3 regions of the Blautia sp. 2227st1_G12_2227SCRN_220401 genome follow, and region 3 is predicted to be linked to each of the others. Evidence: predicted binding sites of a transcription regulator. Region 3 holds the regulator's gene; each other region holds the start of a gene.
The links. The regulator Rex, encoded in region 3, represses fermentation and respiration genes when NADH is low (regulators of the CRP and FNR family bind a similar motif). The targets are predictions, from matches to a motif close to ATTGTTAANTANTTAACAAT.
Positions count from the first base shown of each region.

Region 1 (5,081 bases), on a different contig from region 3:
CTCTGGCAGAGGCAGATTACACAATTGCAACCTGGAAGTCCTTTGCCGGTGAGCTTCAGGAAGCAGAAGACATTCTTGCAAAAACAGATGCAAGTCAGGCTGAGGTAAATGAAGCACTTGAACATCTTCAGGGAGCAGAGAAAGAGCTTCAGAAGGTAACAGTTACACTTGATAAGACAGCAGCAGCTGTATATACAGGAAAAACAACGACTCTTAAGGCAACAACAAATGACAGCGATGCAACAGTGACATTTAAGTCCGGCAACACAAAGGTTGCAACAGTAAGCAGCAAGGGTGTTGTTAAAGGCGTAAAAGCCGGAACAGCAGTTATCACAGCAAAGGTCGGAAATGCCACAGCAACCTGCAAGGTAACAATAAAAGCTTCTACAATTAAATTTGCAAAGGCTTCCGTAACGATCTACAAAGGAAAAACAGCAACTGTAAAAGCAACTGCAACACCATCTGCAACTGTAAAATACACAAGCAGCAACACAAAGGTTGCAACCGTAAACAGTAAAACAGGTGTTGTAAAAGGAATCAAAGCAGGAACCGTTACGATTACAGCAAAGGCAGGAGCCCTGAAGACAACCTGCAAAGTAGTTGTCAAGAATCCTGCATTCAGTCTTGTAAAATCTTCTGCAACGATCAAAAAAGGTAAAACAACAACCATCAGATCCAAAGCAACACCTGCAGGCAAGGTTACATATACAAGCAGCAATAAAAAAGTTGCAGCTGTAAACAGCAAGGGTGTTGTAAAGGGAATCAAAAAAGGTAAAGCAACGATCATAGTGAAATGCAACGGAATTACAAAGAAATTTGTGGTAACAGTTAAATAATTTCACTGTTGAACCGAATGTGAGCACAGATATCCGGGAGCCTCTGCCGTAGACATAGAGCAATGTCTGCGGCAGAGGTCTGCTGATTTCTGAAGAACAATGTCTGACAGAGGCCGCAAGAAAAGAGGAGAGAGTAAGGAAGCATGGAAAAAGATCTGAAAGATAAAAAGCAGGAGGAAAAAAATACTCCGAAGATACCCTGGACCAAGCTGGTCCCTGCAGCTGCTGTGATTGCGGCGCTTGTGTTTTCAGGCATAAAGGCGAAGGGCTCTGATGGAGAGACAGAAGCAGTCGGGCAAGCAGAGACGACCGTAATGTCTGCTTCAGAGCTGGAAAAATATCTCGGGTATGAAAAAGAAAATACTGTTTTTGACAGCACAACTGCCACAGCTGAGAAAAACAGTACAACAAAAAAGAAAAGCTCATCGAAAAAAAGTGCAAAAAAAACAGCAGCGAAAAAAAGCTCAGGTACAAGAACGGTTTCCGAATCTGCAAAAAGCAATTCCGGCGCCGCAGGACAGGGAACCACGCAGACACCGGTAGCAAGCGTTCCGGCAGATGGATATAAGGACGGTACGTATGAAGGAAGCGGAACCGGATTTGGCGGGACGATTCGCGTGAGAGTAACAATCAGCGGTGGAAAGATTGCGGCTATAGATATTCTGGAGGCATCTGGAGAAACCGCGTCGTATTTTGCGTCAGCTCAGGGTGTGATCAGCAGGATGATCGCCGGAAATACACCGAATGTAGATGCAGTAAGTGGAGCAACCTATTCCTCCAACGGAATCATCCAGGCAGTTCAGAATGCCCTCTCCCAGGCAGCGGCAGATGGAAACAGCCAGCAGGTCACCCCTACACCTGCAGCAACTGCTTTACCAACTCCGACATCAGCTCCGTCACCTACAAAAAAACCATCTCCTACAAAGAAACCGGAAGATCCGGACAGTCCCCAAAAATATCTGGATGGTAAATATACAGCTTCGGCAAAGGGCTTCAATGGAGACGTGAAAGTAATTGTGACCATCAAGGATGGAGTGATCCAAGCTCTGAAACAGGAAAATACGGACACGGAGCAGTTTTTTGAAAAAGCATGGAGCGTGCTGGAGGAACAGATCATTGGTACGGATTCTGTAGATGATATTGATGCAGTCAGCGGAGCAACCTATTCCTCCAACGGAATTCTCAACGCTGTAAAAAAAGCTCTTAAAGAAGCGATCAATCCGGAGTATGGAAAGAAACCGACACCAACTCCGACAAAGAAACCGACACCAAAGCCAACAGCCACACCGAAACCTACGGCAACGCCGAAACCAACAGCCACACCGAAGCCAACAGAGACGCCGGCAGCAACCCCGACGCCGGAGCCGGACGACCCGGATGTGACGCCGGTTCCTGAAAAACCCAATGTAACTCCAACACCAGGGACAGATGAGCCGGATGCAACACCGGAGCCAACGGAAGCACCGGAACCGGTGGGAATGTACAGAGATGGAACGTATACAGGCTCGGCTTTTGGATATGGAGGAAAAACATATCTGATAATTACGATCTCAGGAGGCCAGATCGTATCCATTGAGCAGACAAATCAGGATACACCGGAATTTTTTGATCCTGCATGGAGCACGATCTATTCTCAGATCATGGCAAACCAGTCGGCGGATGGAATCGATACTGTCAGCGGAGCCACATATTCTTCCGAAGGGATCCTGGACGCTGCACAAAAAGCCCTTACCCAGGCAAAGAATTAACCGGGTGAACGTTGGAGCAGCTATAAACATCTGAATCTAAGCCAATAATAAGAGGTGAAAGAAACCTCTGGACTTCTTGATTTTTTTTGAAGTTCAGAGGTTTTTTGCTAGGTTTCTGAAATTGCTTCTATAAATCGATAAAAAAATAACAGGAATGTATACAGAATAATAGGGAAAATATCAGAAAATATAATCGGTTTAAATAATTTGAAATACAAATTAGCGGGAATTAACCTGAGAAATACAATAAAATTTTTATTGCACAGGGCAATGTTTTATGTTATGTTTGAATGTGTGTAATTAAAGTTGTTATTAAAATGACAAACAACGCTGAAAGGAGAACAAATATGAGCAGTAAAATTACGATCATCGGAGCAGGAAGTGTAGGAGCAACTATCGCTTATACCTTATCACAGAGGAGTATTGCATCAGAGATTGTTCTGATCGATATTAACAAAGATAAGGCTGAAGGTGAGGTTATGGATATTGAGCAGGGAACCAGTTTCCGTGAGCCGATCTCCATCGTGGCAGGAGATTACCCGGATGCTGTAGATTCTGACATTGTGATCATCACTTCCGGTATTGCCAGAAAACCGGGACAGACTCGCATCGAGCTGACACAGACCAACGTCAACATTATGAAGAGTATTACTCCGGAGATCGTAAAGGTGGCTCCCAAAGCGCTTTATATTATCGTAAGTAATCCATGTGATATTATGACTTATGCATTTGCAAAGCTTTCCGGACTGCCGGAAAATCAGATCCTTGGTTCCGGAACCGCCCTGGATACGGCCCGTCTCCGCTGCAGACTTTCTCAGCACTACGGTGTATCTGAGAAAAACATCCACGCCTATGTATTCGGAGAGCATGGAGATACTTCCTTTGTACCGTGGTCCAGAGCCTTTGTTGCAGGTGCGACCCTTGATGAGTTTGACAAGATCGTTCATGAGGATCAGAAAGATCTGCAACCACTTGACAGAGAAGAGGTTCTGGAGTATGTTCATACTTCAGGATCAACTGTGATCGCCAAGAAGGGTGCTACATTTTATGCGGTAGCCGTATCTGTTTGCAGACTTTGCTCGCTTCTTCTTGCAGCATCTGATACAATAGTCAGTGTATCAACCATGCTTCACGGAGAGTACGGTGTTGAAGACGTATGTCTTAGTACCATGGCTTCTATCGGACCGGAAGGTGTAAAACGTATCGTTCGTGTTCCGCTGACCGAGGAGGAGACAGAGAAGCTTCATGCAAGCGCCAATGCTCTGAAGGACGTGATCGCACAGATTGATCTTTGATAAATGTCAGAAGCTGTGTAAAGAGGAAAAAGCAGCCTCAGGCAAATTTGAAACAACGGGAGAAAGATAAAAATGGATATTATTCAGGTAATTACCAGAGAATTGAACGTTGAGAAATGGCAGGTCGAGGCAGCGGTTAAGCTGATCGATGAAGGCTGCACCATTCCTTTTATTTCCAGATACCGTAAGGAAGCAACCGGTACACTGAACGATGAACAGCTTCGTAATCTTAATGAGAGACTTACTTATTTAAGAAATCTTGAGGATAAAAAGGCTCAGGTTCTGGGCAGCATCGAGGAGCAGGGCAAGCTGACTCCGGAGCTGAAGAAACAGATCGAGGCAGCGCAGACACTCGTTGTGGTAGAGGATCTTTACCGTCCGTACCGCCCGAAGCGCCGTACACGTGCCATCATCGCCAGGGAAAAAGGTCTGGGACCTCTGGCCGACATCATCCTTCTCCAGATGACGAAGAAACCTCTTGAAGAAGAGGCAAAAGCATTTCTTTCTGAGGAAAAAGAAGTCAAAACTGTGGAAGAGGCCATCAGCGGTGCCAGAGATATCATTGCAGAACATATTTCTGATGAAGCAGATTATCGTATCAGTATCCGTAAGAGAACAATGGATAAGGGAACTATATGTTCCACCGCAAGAGATGAGAAGGAGCAGTCTGTATACGAGATGTATTATGACTTTGAGGAGCCGGTGAAAAAGCTTGCAGGTCATCGTGTCCTTGCTCTGAACCGTGGTGAGAAAGAGAAATTTCTTACTGTGAAGATCCTTGCACCTGAGGAAGAGATCATCCGTTATCTTGAAAAACAGGTGATCGTCCGCGATAATCCATACACTACACCGGTTCTGAAAGAAGCCATTGAGGACAGCTATAAACGTCTCATCGGACCGGCTATTGAGCGTGAGATCCGAAGCGCCCTTACAGAGGCAGCAGAGGACGGTGCCATCCATGTCTTTGGCAAAAATCTGGAGCAGCTTCTCATGCAGCCTCCAATTGCAGGACAGGTAGTTCTTGGCTGGGACCCTGCCTTCCGTACCGGATGCAAGCTGGCAGTGGTAGATCCTACCGGAAAGGTTCTGGATACCACAGTTATTTATCCCACAGCACCAACCAATGAGACCAAGATCCGTGCCGCAAAGGAAACCCTGAAAAATCTTATCAGCAAATATCATGTGACACTGATCTCTGTAGG
Region 1 is NZ_JBCLNI010000020.1:5,813-10,893, forward strand. It holds gene ABCM67_RS10935 (penicillin-binding Tp47 domain C-containing protein) at 1-836, shown strand, start outside; gene ABCM67_RS10940 (FMN-binding protein) at 980-2,584, shown strand; gene ABCM67_RS10945 (L-lactate dehydrogenase) at 2,932-3,879, shown strand; gene ABCM67_RS10950 (Tex family protein) at 3,952-5,081, shown strand, end outside.
Region 1: a site for Rex is predicted at 2,890-2,909, ahead of ABCM67_RS10945 (L-lactate dehydrogenase). Genes of this name have one in related genera too.

Region 2 (5,081 bases), on a different contig from region 3:
CTGCTACACGGACTGCCGGCGCGATCTGGGCAACCACACGGGTATCCTTGTCCGCAAGTGCATCCCAAACCTCATCCATATGTGTACGAATGGAGATGGCTCCTGTCGGACAGTAAACACGGCACTGACCACAGTTTACACACTGTGTCTCAGCAATCTTTTTATTGAATGCAGGCATAACCATGGCCTCTGTTCCACGGAATGCGAATCCAAGAGCTCCGATTCCCTGAAGTTCCTCGCAGGCACGTACACAGTTGCCGCAGAGGATACATTTGTTCGGATCACGGATGATGGACGGTGAACTGTCATCGATCTCGTGCTGTTCTCTTGTATTTTCAAAACGGATATCCCGCACGCCAAGGCGATGTGCCAGCTCCTGCAGGATACATTCGCCGCTCTTTACACAGGTTGTACAGTCACGGCAATGTGCTGCAAGAAGCAGCTCCACGATCAGTTTACGATATTTCTTAATACGACCGGAGTTGGTATAGATAACCATTCCGTCTCTCGGCTGCTCGGAACAGGAGGCAAATGTTTTGCCTCTGTCATCCTCAACTGTACAGAGACGACAGGCACCAAAGGTGGAAACCTCTGAATGATAGCACAGTGTGGGGATATTGATACCGGCATTCCTGATGACTGTCAGGACATTTTTTTCGTCAGTAAATTCTACTTTTCTTCCGTCAATTGTCATTGTACCCATAAGATATCCTCCCTTCTATGCTTCCACATAAATCGCATCAAAGTTACAGTTATCCTTACAGGATCCGCATTTGATACATACGTCATTGTTGATTACATGTGGATGCTTGATCTTTCCTGAAATCGCACCAGTCGGACAGTTCTTTGCACACTTGCCGCAGCCGATACAGAACTCAGGATTGATATGGAATTGACGGAGCGCCGTGCAGACCTTCGCACGACATTTTTTATCTACGATATGCTCTACATATTCGTCACGGAAACGCTTCAGAGTACTGATGACCGGAAGCGGTGCACTCTTACCGAGTCCGCACAGGGCCATGCTCTGAACCATGTTTGCAAGCTCTTCCAGCTCATCCAGATCGGAAAGCTCACCCTTACCTGCAACGATTCTCTCCAGGATCTCAAGCATACGTTTGGTACCCTCACGGCAGGGAACACATTTACCACAGCTCTCACGCTGTGTAAAGCTCATGAAGAAACGCGCAACCTCTACCATACAGGTATTCTCATCCATAACAACAAGTCCACCGGAACCCATGATGGCATCCAGCTTCTTAACAGAATCAAAATCAAGCGGATGATCGATCTGATCGTCGATCAGACATCCACCAGAAGGACCGCCGATCTGTACACCCTTAAATGCAGCACCGCTCTTAAGACCGCCGCCGATGTCATAAATGATATGACGGAGGCTTGTTCCCATCGGCACCTCGATAAGGCCAGTGTTCTCAATGGAACCGGTAAGTGAGAAGGTCTTTGTTCCGGGGCTTCCCTCTGTACCGATGGTGTGGAACCAGTCAGCACCCTGAAGGATGATCTTCGGTACGTTGGCGTAGGTCTCTACGTTATTGAGGACGGTAGGCTTACCCCACAGACCCTGCTCAACCGTTCTCGGAGGTTTTACTCGAGGCATACCTCTGTTGCCTTCGATAGAAGCAGTCAGGGCAGAACCTTCACCACATACGAACGCTCCGGCACCGCGATTGATATGTAAGTGGAAATTAATACCGGAACCAAGGATATTATCACCAAGAAGGCCATAGGACTCTGCCTGCTCAATAGCCATTCGAAGTCTCTGTACAGAAAGAGGATACTCGGCACGCACATAAATATAACCATCTTCTGCACCTACTGCATAGGCAGCGATCACCATACCCTCGATCATCTTGTAAGGATCACCTTCCATTACGGAACCATCCATAAATGCTCCCGGGTCACCCTCATCACCGTTACATACTACATAACGGACTTTTTCCGGCTGGCGTGCAACCTGTGACCATTTCTTGCCTGCAGGGAAGCCTGCACCGCCACGGCCGCGGAGACCAGACTTCGAGATCTCGTCGATAACACCCTGTGGGGTCATCTCAAAGAAAGCCTTCGCCATAGCGGAAAATCCGCCTACGGAAATATATTCATCAATGGACTCTGCATCGATCTTGCCACAGTTCTCAAGAACGATCCTTGTCTGCTGGTTCAGGAACGGAATGTCACTGGGATGTGGACAGGCCTCATCATTATGACGATAAAACAGACGCTCGACAGGCAGTCCGCAGATCACGGTCTTCTCTACGATCTCGCGACAGTCGTCTACCTGAACATGTACATACTGATAATCATAGGGTTCAATTCTCATAAGAGGACCCAGTTCACATAAGCCCTGGCATCCGGTCTTAACGATTCCTACATGAGGAACATCCTTTTGCATCTCAACCGCAACACCCTCGATTCCCTCACAGAGTCTTGACATTTCTTCATAAATCTTCTGAGCACCGGAAGCAATACATCCGGTACCGGAACAGACGAGAACACGGCAGGTATAGCCATCAAGATTCTTCTTAACCTCAGCCTGTTTGTTTTTCAGATCTTCCATACTGGTTATACTCATACGCTCTCACCTCTCAATTCATTTAAAAGCTCAACAGCCTTCTCAGGAGTCATCTTCGGGTGAACTTCATCATTTACAGTCAGTGTCGGTGCAAGTCCGCAGGCACCAAGACAGGAAACTGTCTCAACGGTAAACATCATATCATCTGTAGTATGCTTCTTATGACTCAGTCCAAGTTCCTTCAGCATTGCTTCCTTTACAGGCATGGACTTACGTACATGACAGGCAGTACCGTCACATACCTTGATGATGTACTTGCCTTTCGGCTCAAAGGAAAAGTTTTCATAGAAAGTAGCTACACTGTACGCCTTCGCTTCTTTTACACCAATCTGTTCCGCAACATAAGTAAGAAGCTCTCCCGGAAGATAACGGTACTCAGCCTGAATATCCTGCATGATCGGAATCAGTGATGCAGCTTTCCGGCCGTAGTGCTCGATGATCTCGTCCGTTTTTCTGTAATACGTCTGGTCTAACATTCGGTTCCCTCCTTGTTTCTCATAGATTTTCCACTTGATCAACCTGTTCCACTACAGGTTAATGCTTTAACACTCTGTCAGTGCCGCGCATTTATGCAAATCATTATTTTGCACTATTTCATGCCTTTAATTATAACTTATATGGTCATTTTTCACAAGCAGTTTTTTTGCTTTTTTCAGAATATATCGAAATGTTTACAACGGCTTACTGATTTTATATCTATTTTCCATAAAATATGTTCAATTTTTAACAGTTTTGATAATAAAGATACAAATCTGCTCTTTGTTTCTGCCCCAAAACATTAAAGCCGGTTATTGATTTTATTTCTCAATTACTTTAAGATAGATAAAAAGTGCGTGGAAAACATTTAATTAATTTATTTTGTAAAGGAGAACATCTATGCGAAATCTTGACACACCAGTAAAACAGATCCGGCGAAAGATTTTTACCGAAATTGCTAAGATCGGATTTGAATCCACGGACGAATCAATGATCCATGATATCGAATCCATTCCCTACAATATTGTAGAGGAACGCGCGAAATACCGTGAAAGCATCTATCGTGAAAGAGCTGTTGCAAGCGAACGTGTCCGTCTGGCCATGGGACTTTCCCTCCGCCCGGAAAATCGTTCCGTCCACCTTACCGATGGCGTGAAGGCCAGCAACATTGACGAGAAATATTATGAACCACCTCTTATGCAGGTGATCCCTTCCGCATGTTCCGCATGCGAATCCAACAAATACGAAGTCAGCAACATGTGCCGCGGCTGTGTCGCACATCCCTGTTTACTCACCTGCCCCAAAGGCGCCATTTCCATGGTAAACGGAAAATCCTTCATCGACCAGGACAAATGTATCCATTGCGGAAGATGCAAAGCTGTCTGTCCTTACGATGCCATCGCCCATAAAGAACGCCCCTGCGAACGTGCCTGCGGTGTAAAAGCCATCGAGAGCGATGAACAGGGACGCGCCTCCATCAACCAGGATAAATGCGTATCCTGCGGCATGTGCATGGTCAGCTGTCCATTCGGAGCTATCTCCGACAAATCCCAGATTTTCCAGCTGGCACATGCCCTCCGAGAAGGAACTGAGATCATTGCAGAAATCGCCCCCGCCTACATCAATCAGTTCGGCGAAGACGTCACCCCGGGCCAATTCCGCTCCGCTCTCAAACAGCTGGGCTTCTCAAACATTTATGAGGTAGCACTGGGCGCAGACATCGGCTGCATCTCTGAAGCACACCACTACGCCAAAGAAGTAGCAACCGGCCACCTCCCGTTCCTCCTCACCTCCTGCTGCCCATCCTGGTCAGTCATGGCAAAAAAATACTTCCCGGCTATGATCGACAACATCTCCCAGGAGCTGACCCCGATGGTGGCAACTGCCCGGATCGTAAAAAAAGAGCACCCCCATGCGAAAGTAGTCTTCATCGGACCATGCGCCTCCAAGAAACTGGAAGCCATGCGTCATTCCGTAAGAAGTGATGTAGACTTCGTGATCACCTTCGAGGAACTCTGGGGCCTGTTCGACGCCAAAAGCATCACCCCATCCACCTGCGAAGAGCTCCCGGAAGAAACCCAGGCCGCAACCGCAGCAGGACGAGGCTACGCCATTGCAGGCGGCGTAGCCGGAGCCATCGAAAACTGTCTGAAGGAATACTATCCCGATGTACCAGTCCACATCGAACACGCAGAAAGCCTTGCCGAATGCAAAAAAGTCCTCACTCTGGCAAAAGCCGGCAAGATCAAAAACTGCATGATCGAAGGAATGGCCTGCCCCGGAGGCTGCATCGGAGGCGCCGGAACCAACGCCGGCTTCGCAAAAACCTCCAAGGCCCTCAAAAAATACGTAGACAGCTCAGAACCAAAACTCCCCTCACAGGAACTGGAAAACCTGGAGTTGAACTAAATACCCCCAATATATCGAAATACTTTTTAAGCATTATTAAATAAAAAACGGAGATGCAACCTAGATGATTAAAAATCCAGGTTACATCTCCATTTTTTATCAACCA
Region 2 is NZ_JBCLNI010000007.1:102,119-107,199, forward strand. It holds gene ABCM67_RS05350 ([FeFe] hydrogenase, group A) at 1-703, opposite strand, end outside; gene ABCM67_RS05355 (NADH-quinone oxidoreductase subunit NuoF) at 719-2,590, opposite strand; gene ABCM67_RS05360 (NAD(P)H-dependent oxidoreductase subunit E) at 2,587-3,066, opposite strand; gene ABCM67_RS05365 (4Fe-4S dicluster domain-containing protein) at 3,467-4,975, shown strand.
Region 2: a site for Rex is predicted at 3,302-3,321, ahead of ABCM67_RS05365 (4Fe-4S dicluster domain-containing protein). Genes of this name have one in related genera too.

Region 3 (5,081 bases):
CCTCGATCACCAGATTCGGGATTTTTGAGATTTTTTCGATCTTTATCGCATTTTCCGGAATATCCGCATATCCGATCCTTGTCATTCCCGTATCCAGAGCCAGATGAATATGTACATTTTTTCCAATGCGTGCACCTGCTTTTGCATATTCTGCCGCTGTATTAAGATCCGATATGGTGATTCGGATATCATTGGCTGCAAGCTCCTCATAATATTCCTCAAATACAAGGCCAAGGATCAGGACAGGCTTGGTGATCCCTGCATGCCGAAGCTCCAGTGCCTCCTCTGCAGTAGCTGTTGCAAATCCCCAGATATAGTCATAGTCCTGGATCAGACGGGCAATAGCTCTGGCACCATGGCCATAACCGTCTGCCTTGATCACAGCGATAATCTTTGTCCCTTCTTTGACATTTTTATGCATTTCCTCAAAATTGTGGGCAATGGCATCCAGTGATACCAGTGCTTTTACTCTCTCGTATTTTTTCATAATCCCGACTCCTCTTCACCTATAGCTAATGCCTTGGGCAGATATTCTATGATATCTCCTGCCAGCATACTGCGCTTTCCTTTTTCAGCGGCTGCAAGATCACCGCAAAGTCCGTGAAGATAAACACCTAACGCGGCCTTTAAAACCATGGGAGGCTGTTCCTCCGTTTTCAGATACATACATAACACTGCTGCCAGGATCCCGGAAAGCACATCTCCGCTTCCTGCAGTTGCCATTCCGGAATTACCGGAAAGATTCAGATACATCTGGCCTTTTTCATCTGCGATCACCGTACATGCATCCTTCAATACGCACACAGAGCCTGTTTCCGCAGCACATTTCAGTGCAGTATCTGCGATCTCATGCTGGATCTCCTGGATCGTTCTGCCACTGAGCCGGCTCATTTCTCCGATATGCGGTGTCAGGACTACATGCTCTCCCAGATACTGATACCACTGTGGATGTGCAGCCAGAAGGTTCAGGCCGTCCGCATCCAGGATCAGCGGCTTTTTCTCCCGGGCAGCCGCCGTGAGAAACCACTGTTCTCTCTCACGGCTGGCCACTGATGTTCCAAGTCCCGGTCCGATCACGATCACATCACACCAGGATAGAAGCTGTTCATTGGATTCCTGATCAAAGCGGCTGCAGACCATAGCCTCCGGAAGGAGTATCTGCAGTGGGATCCTGTTGGCTTCCACAGTCTGGATCTTTACCATTCCCGCACCGGCACGAAGTGCTGCACTGGCGCTTAAATAAGCGGCTCCACACATTCCCTCACTTCCGGTCACAAAGAGCACTTTTCCGAAGGTACCCTTGTTTCCGCCGGGATCACGTTCCGGAAACAGCTTCAGATCTTTATTTTCCAGACAGGCGGCAGATGCAGTCACAGCTTCCTGCTCATAGATCCCGATATCGGCGGTAACGATCCTTCCTGCATACAGTCTTCCCGGATAAAAGCAAAGACCTCTTTTCCGGTAGGCAAATGTGACAGTCAGATCGGCGCTGAAGGCAATTCCCATTTCCAGGCCAGTATCTCCGTTCACTCCTGACGGGATGTCAACTGCGATCTTTTTGGCCCTCGCACTGTTCATCTCATGGATGATATCAGCATAATGCCCCTCGATCGGACGCGTCAGGCCTACCCCAAACACGGCATCTACTATAGTAGTATATTCACTCCACTGCGGGTTATTCACCTCCGGGACACGATAACCGGAAGCGATCTTATACTGAAGAGCTGTCTCTCTGGTCATTTTATCTTTGTTTCCGACCATATAAAACTCTACCCGGATTCCCTTCAGATGGAACAATCTGGCAACAGCGATACCGTCACCGCCATTATTTCCGCTTCCGCAGACTACCAGGATCCTTTCGTCCTTCTGGAGATACTTTTCTGTTTCCTCTACCACCTTCAGTGCCGCCCGCTCCATCAGAACCTCGGAGGGAACTCCGATCTCACGGATCGTTGTGGAGTCCAGATCCTTCATTTCTTTGCAGGTAACAAGCTTCTTCATTCTGTCTTCTGCCTCCCCTCTGTCATAGAGAAAGCTGCCGTTTCCGGCAGCTTAACAATTCTTACTTATCCACATGTTCCTGCCTGTATTTGCTGAGATTATAAGACAGTGTCATCAGACTCTCGGAAAGATGAACGTTCTCTACGATCACATCATCCGGTGTCTCAAGATCGAGATGTGCAAAATTCCAGATTGCCTTGATCCCGTTCTCCACCAGGATATCTGCCATTTCCTTGGCTTTATTCTTGGGAAGTGTCAGGATCGCGATCTCCACGTTATTCTCTCTCAGGAAAAACGGAAGCTCACTGAGCATCTGGATCTCAAGTCCACGGACTGCGATGCCCTCAAGCACAGGATTTACGTCAAAGATACCAACCAGCCTGAAGCCACGCTTCTCAAAATCCACATAATTGGCAAGTGCCTGTCCCAGATTACCAGCACCCAGAATGATCATCGGATGAACGGTATCCAGTCCCAGGATCTTACCAATCTCTGTATAAAGATAATGTACATTATAGCCATACCCCTGCTGCCCAAAACCGCCGAAATTATTAAGATCCTGACGGATCTGAGAAGCTGTGGTATGCATCTTCTTACTTAACTCATTGGAAGAAATACGTTCTACATTGTCTTCCATCAGCTCTCCTAAGTAGCGGTAATAGCGTGGCAGACGCTTAATCACCGCTTTCGAGATTTGTTTTGTCTCCACGATAGTTTTCCTCCTTACCTTACACTAGGTTAATTATAACGAATTGACATTTTCCTGTCAATTAAAGTTGTCTATTCTGTACAAATTTCTTTTTATTTTTTCTAATAATTGATTTTTTCTTTGAAATCCCGGCAGTTTCCGTTATAATAGGTGGAGGATTTTTCCCTGTTCAGACATAAACAGGGGTGATTCTTTATACAGGAGGACAGTTTTTATGATTTTATCATGTCAGAATATATGCAAGGCCTTTGGCGAAAAAGTAATTTTAAATGATGCATCCTTTCACATTGAAGACCGTGAAAAGGCTGCTCTGATCGGATGCAACGGTGCAGGAAAGACCACACTGCTGCGTATCATCATGCAGGAGCTTTCTGCTGATTCCGGTACCGTGGTGCTTGCCCGGGATAAAAATATCGGCTATCTTGCCCAGTACCAGGATATCCACGGACATCATACCATCTACGAGGAGCTTCTTACCACCAAGCAGCACATCATCGATATGGAACGCCGTATCCGCAACATGGAACAGGAAATGAACACGGTGACCGGTGATGAGCTGAACCGTCTGATGGAAACCTATACCCGCCTGACCCATCAGTTTGAGCTGGAGAACGGATACGCTTACAAAAGTGAGCTGACCGGTGTCTTAAAGGGTCTCGGCTTCACGGAGGAAGATTATGACAAGCAGATCGAAACTCTTTCCGGCGGTCAGAAAACCCGCGTGGCGCTGGGCAAGATGCTTCTTTCCAAGCCGGATATCCTGCTTCTGGATGAGCCAACCAATCACCTGGATATGGAAAGCATCTCCTGGCTGGAAACTTATCTTCTGAATTATCCGGGAGCTGTTTTTATCGTCTCCCATGACCGTTATTTTCTGGATAAGGTGGTCACCAAGGTCATTGAGATCGAAGCCGGACAGACCCGCGTATACAGCGGCAACTACTCTGCCTATGCTCTCAAGAAGGCTCAGCTTCGTGACGCACAGTACAAGGCATACTTAAATCAGCAGCGGGATATCAAGCATCAGGAAGCCGTTATCGCCAAGCTGAAATCCTTTAACCGTGAAAAATCCATCAAGCGTGCGGAAAGCCGTGAAAAAATGCTGGACCGTGTACAGAGGATCGAAAAGCCTCTTGAGCTCCAGGACCGGATGCGTATCTCGCTGGAACCACGGGTGTTAAGCGGAAACGATGTGCTCCACGTGGAAGCGCTTTCCAAGGCCTTTCCGGGACAGACCCTGTTCTCCGATATCTCCTTTGATATCAAACGCGGCGAGCGTGTGGCACTGATCGGAAACAACGGAACCGGAAAGACCACCATGCTGAAGATCATCAACGGTCTTATTGAGGCAGATGCCGGCAAATTTTCCCTTGGTTCCAAGGTGCAGATCGGTTATTACGATCAGGAACATCATGTTCTGCATATGGACAAGACGATTTTCCAAGAGATCTCCGATACTTATCCGACTCTCACAGAGACCGAGATCCGAAATATGCTTGCCGCATTTCTCTTTACCGGAGATGATGTTTTCAAGGAGATCTCCGCACTTTCCGGTGGAGAAAGAGGCCGTGTTTCCCTTGCAAAGCTGATGCTTTCCGAAGCCAACTTCCTGATCCTTGACGAGCCTACCAACCATCTGGATATTGCCTCCAAGGAGATCCTGGAGGAAGCACTGGTCAGCTACACCGGTACAGTCCTTTATGTCTCCCATGACCGTTACTTTATCAATCAGACTGCGACCAGGATCATGGAGCTGACAAACCAGGCAGTGGTAAATTACATCGGTGATTATGATTACTATCTGGAAAAGAAGGAGGAGCTGACCAGTACCTATGCACCGGGAAGCACTTCTCCGGAGGCACCTGCCGAAGAAAAAGCGGTTTCCGAGAACAAGCTTTCCTGGCAGCAGATGAAGGAAGAACAGGCAAAGAAACGAAAACGGGAAGCCGAGCTGAAAAAAGTCGAAGCCCGTATCGAAGAGCTGGAAACAAGAGACAGCGAGATCGACGAAACCATGGTCCTTCCGGATGTCTGCACCAATGTAGCGGAATGTACAAAGCTGAGCCGCGAAAAAGCAGCCATCACTGAAGAACTGGAAGAGCTTTATGAAAAATGGGAAGAGCTGGCCTGACGGTCAGCTCTTTTTTATCCCCTTATGTTTTTACGGAAGCAGCATGCCGAGATGCTGTTCAAAGCATACACCATCGTTACGGTCTGTTCCTTCCTCCACCGCATCCCGGATCGATGCCGAGATAAAGTCCACGGCCAGCTCTGCACAGGTTTTCATGGAATATCTTTTTACCAGCCCTGCACTGAGCACGGATGCAAAAAGATCTCCTGTCCCGGAATAGCTTCCGCCGGATTTCTCTGC
Region 3 is NZ_JBCLNI010000024.1:8,083-13,163, forward strand. It holds gene alr (alanine racemase) at 1-487, opposite strand, end outside; gene ABCM67_RS12080 (NAD(P)H-hydrate dehydratase) at 484-2,001, opposite strand; gene ABCM67_RS12085 (redox-sensing transcriptional repressor Rex) at 2,063-2,710, opposite strand; gene ABCM67_RS12090 (ABC-F family ATP-binding cassette domain-containing protein) at 2,925-4,841, shown strand; gene ABCM67_RS12095 (pyridoxamine kinase) at 4,872-5,081, opposite strand, start outside.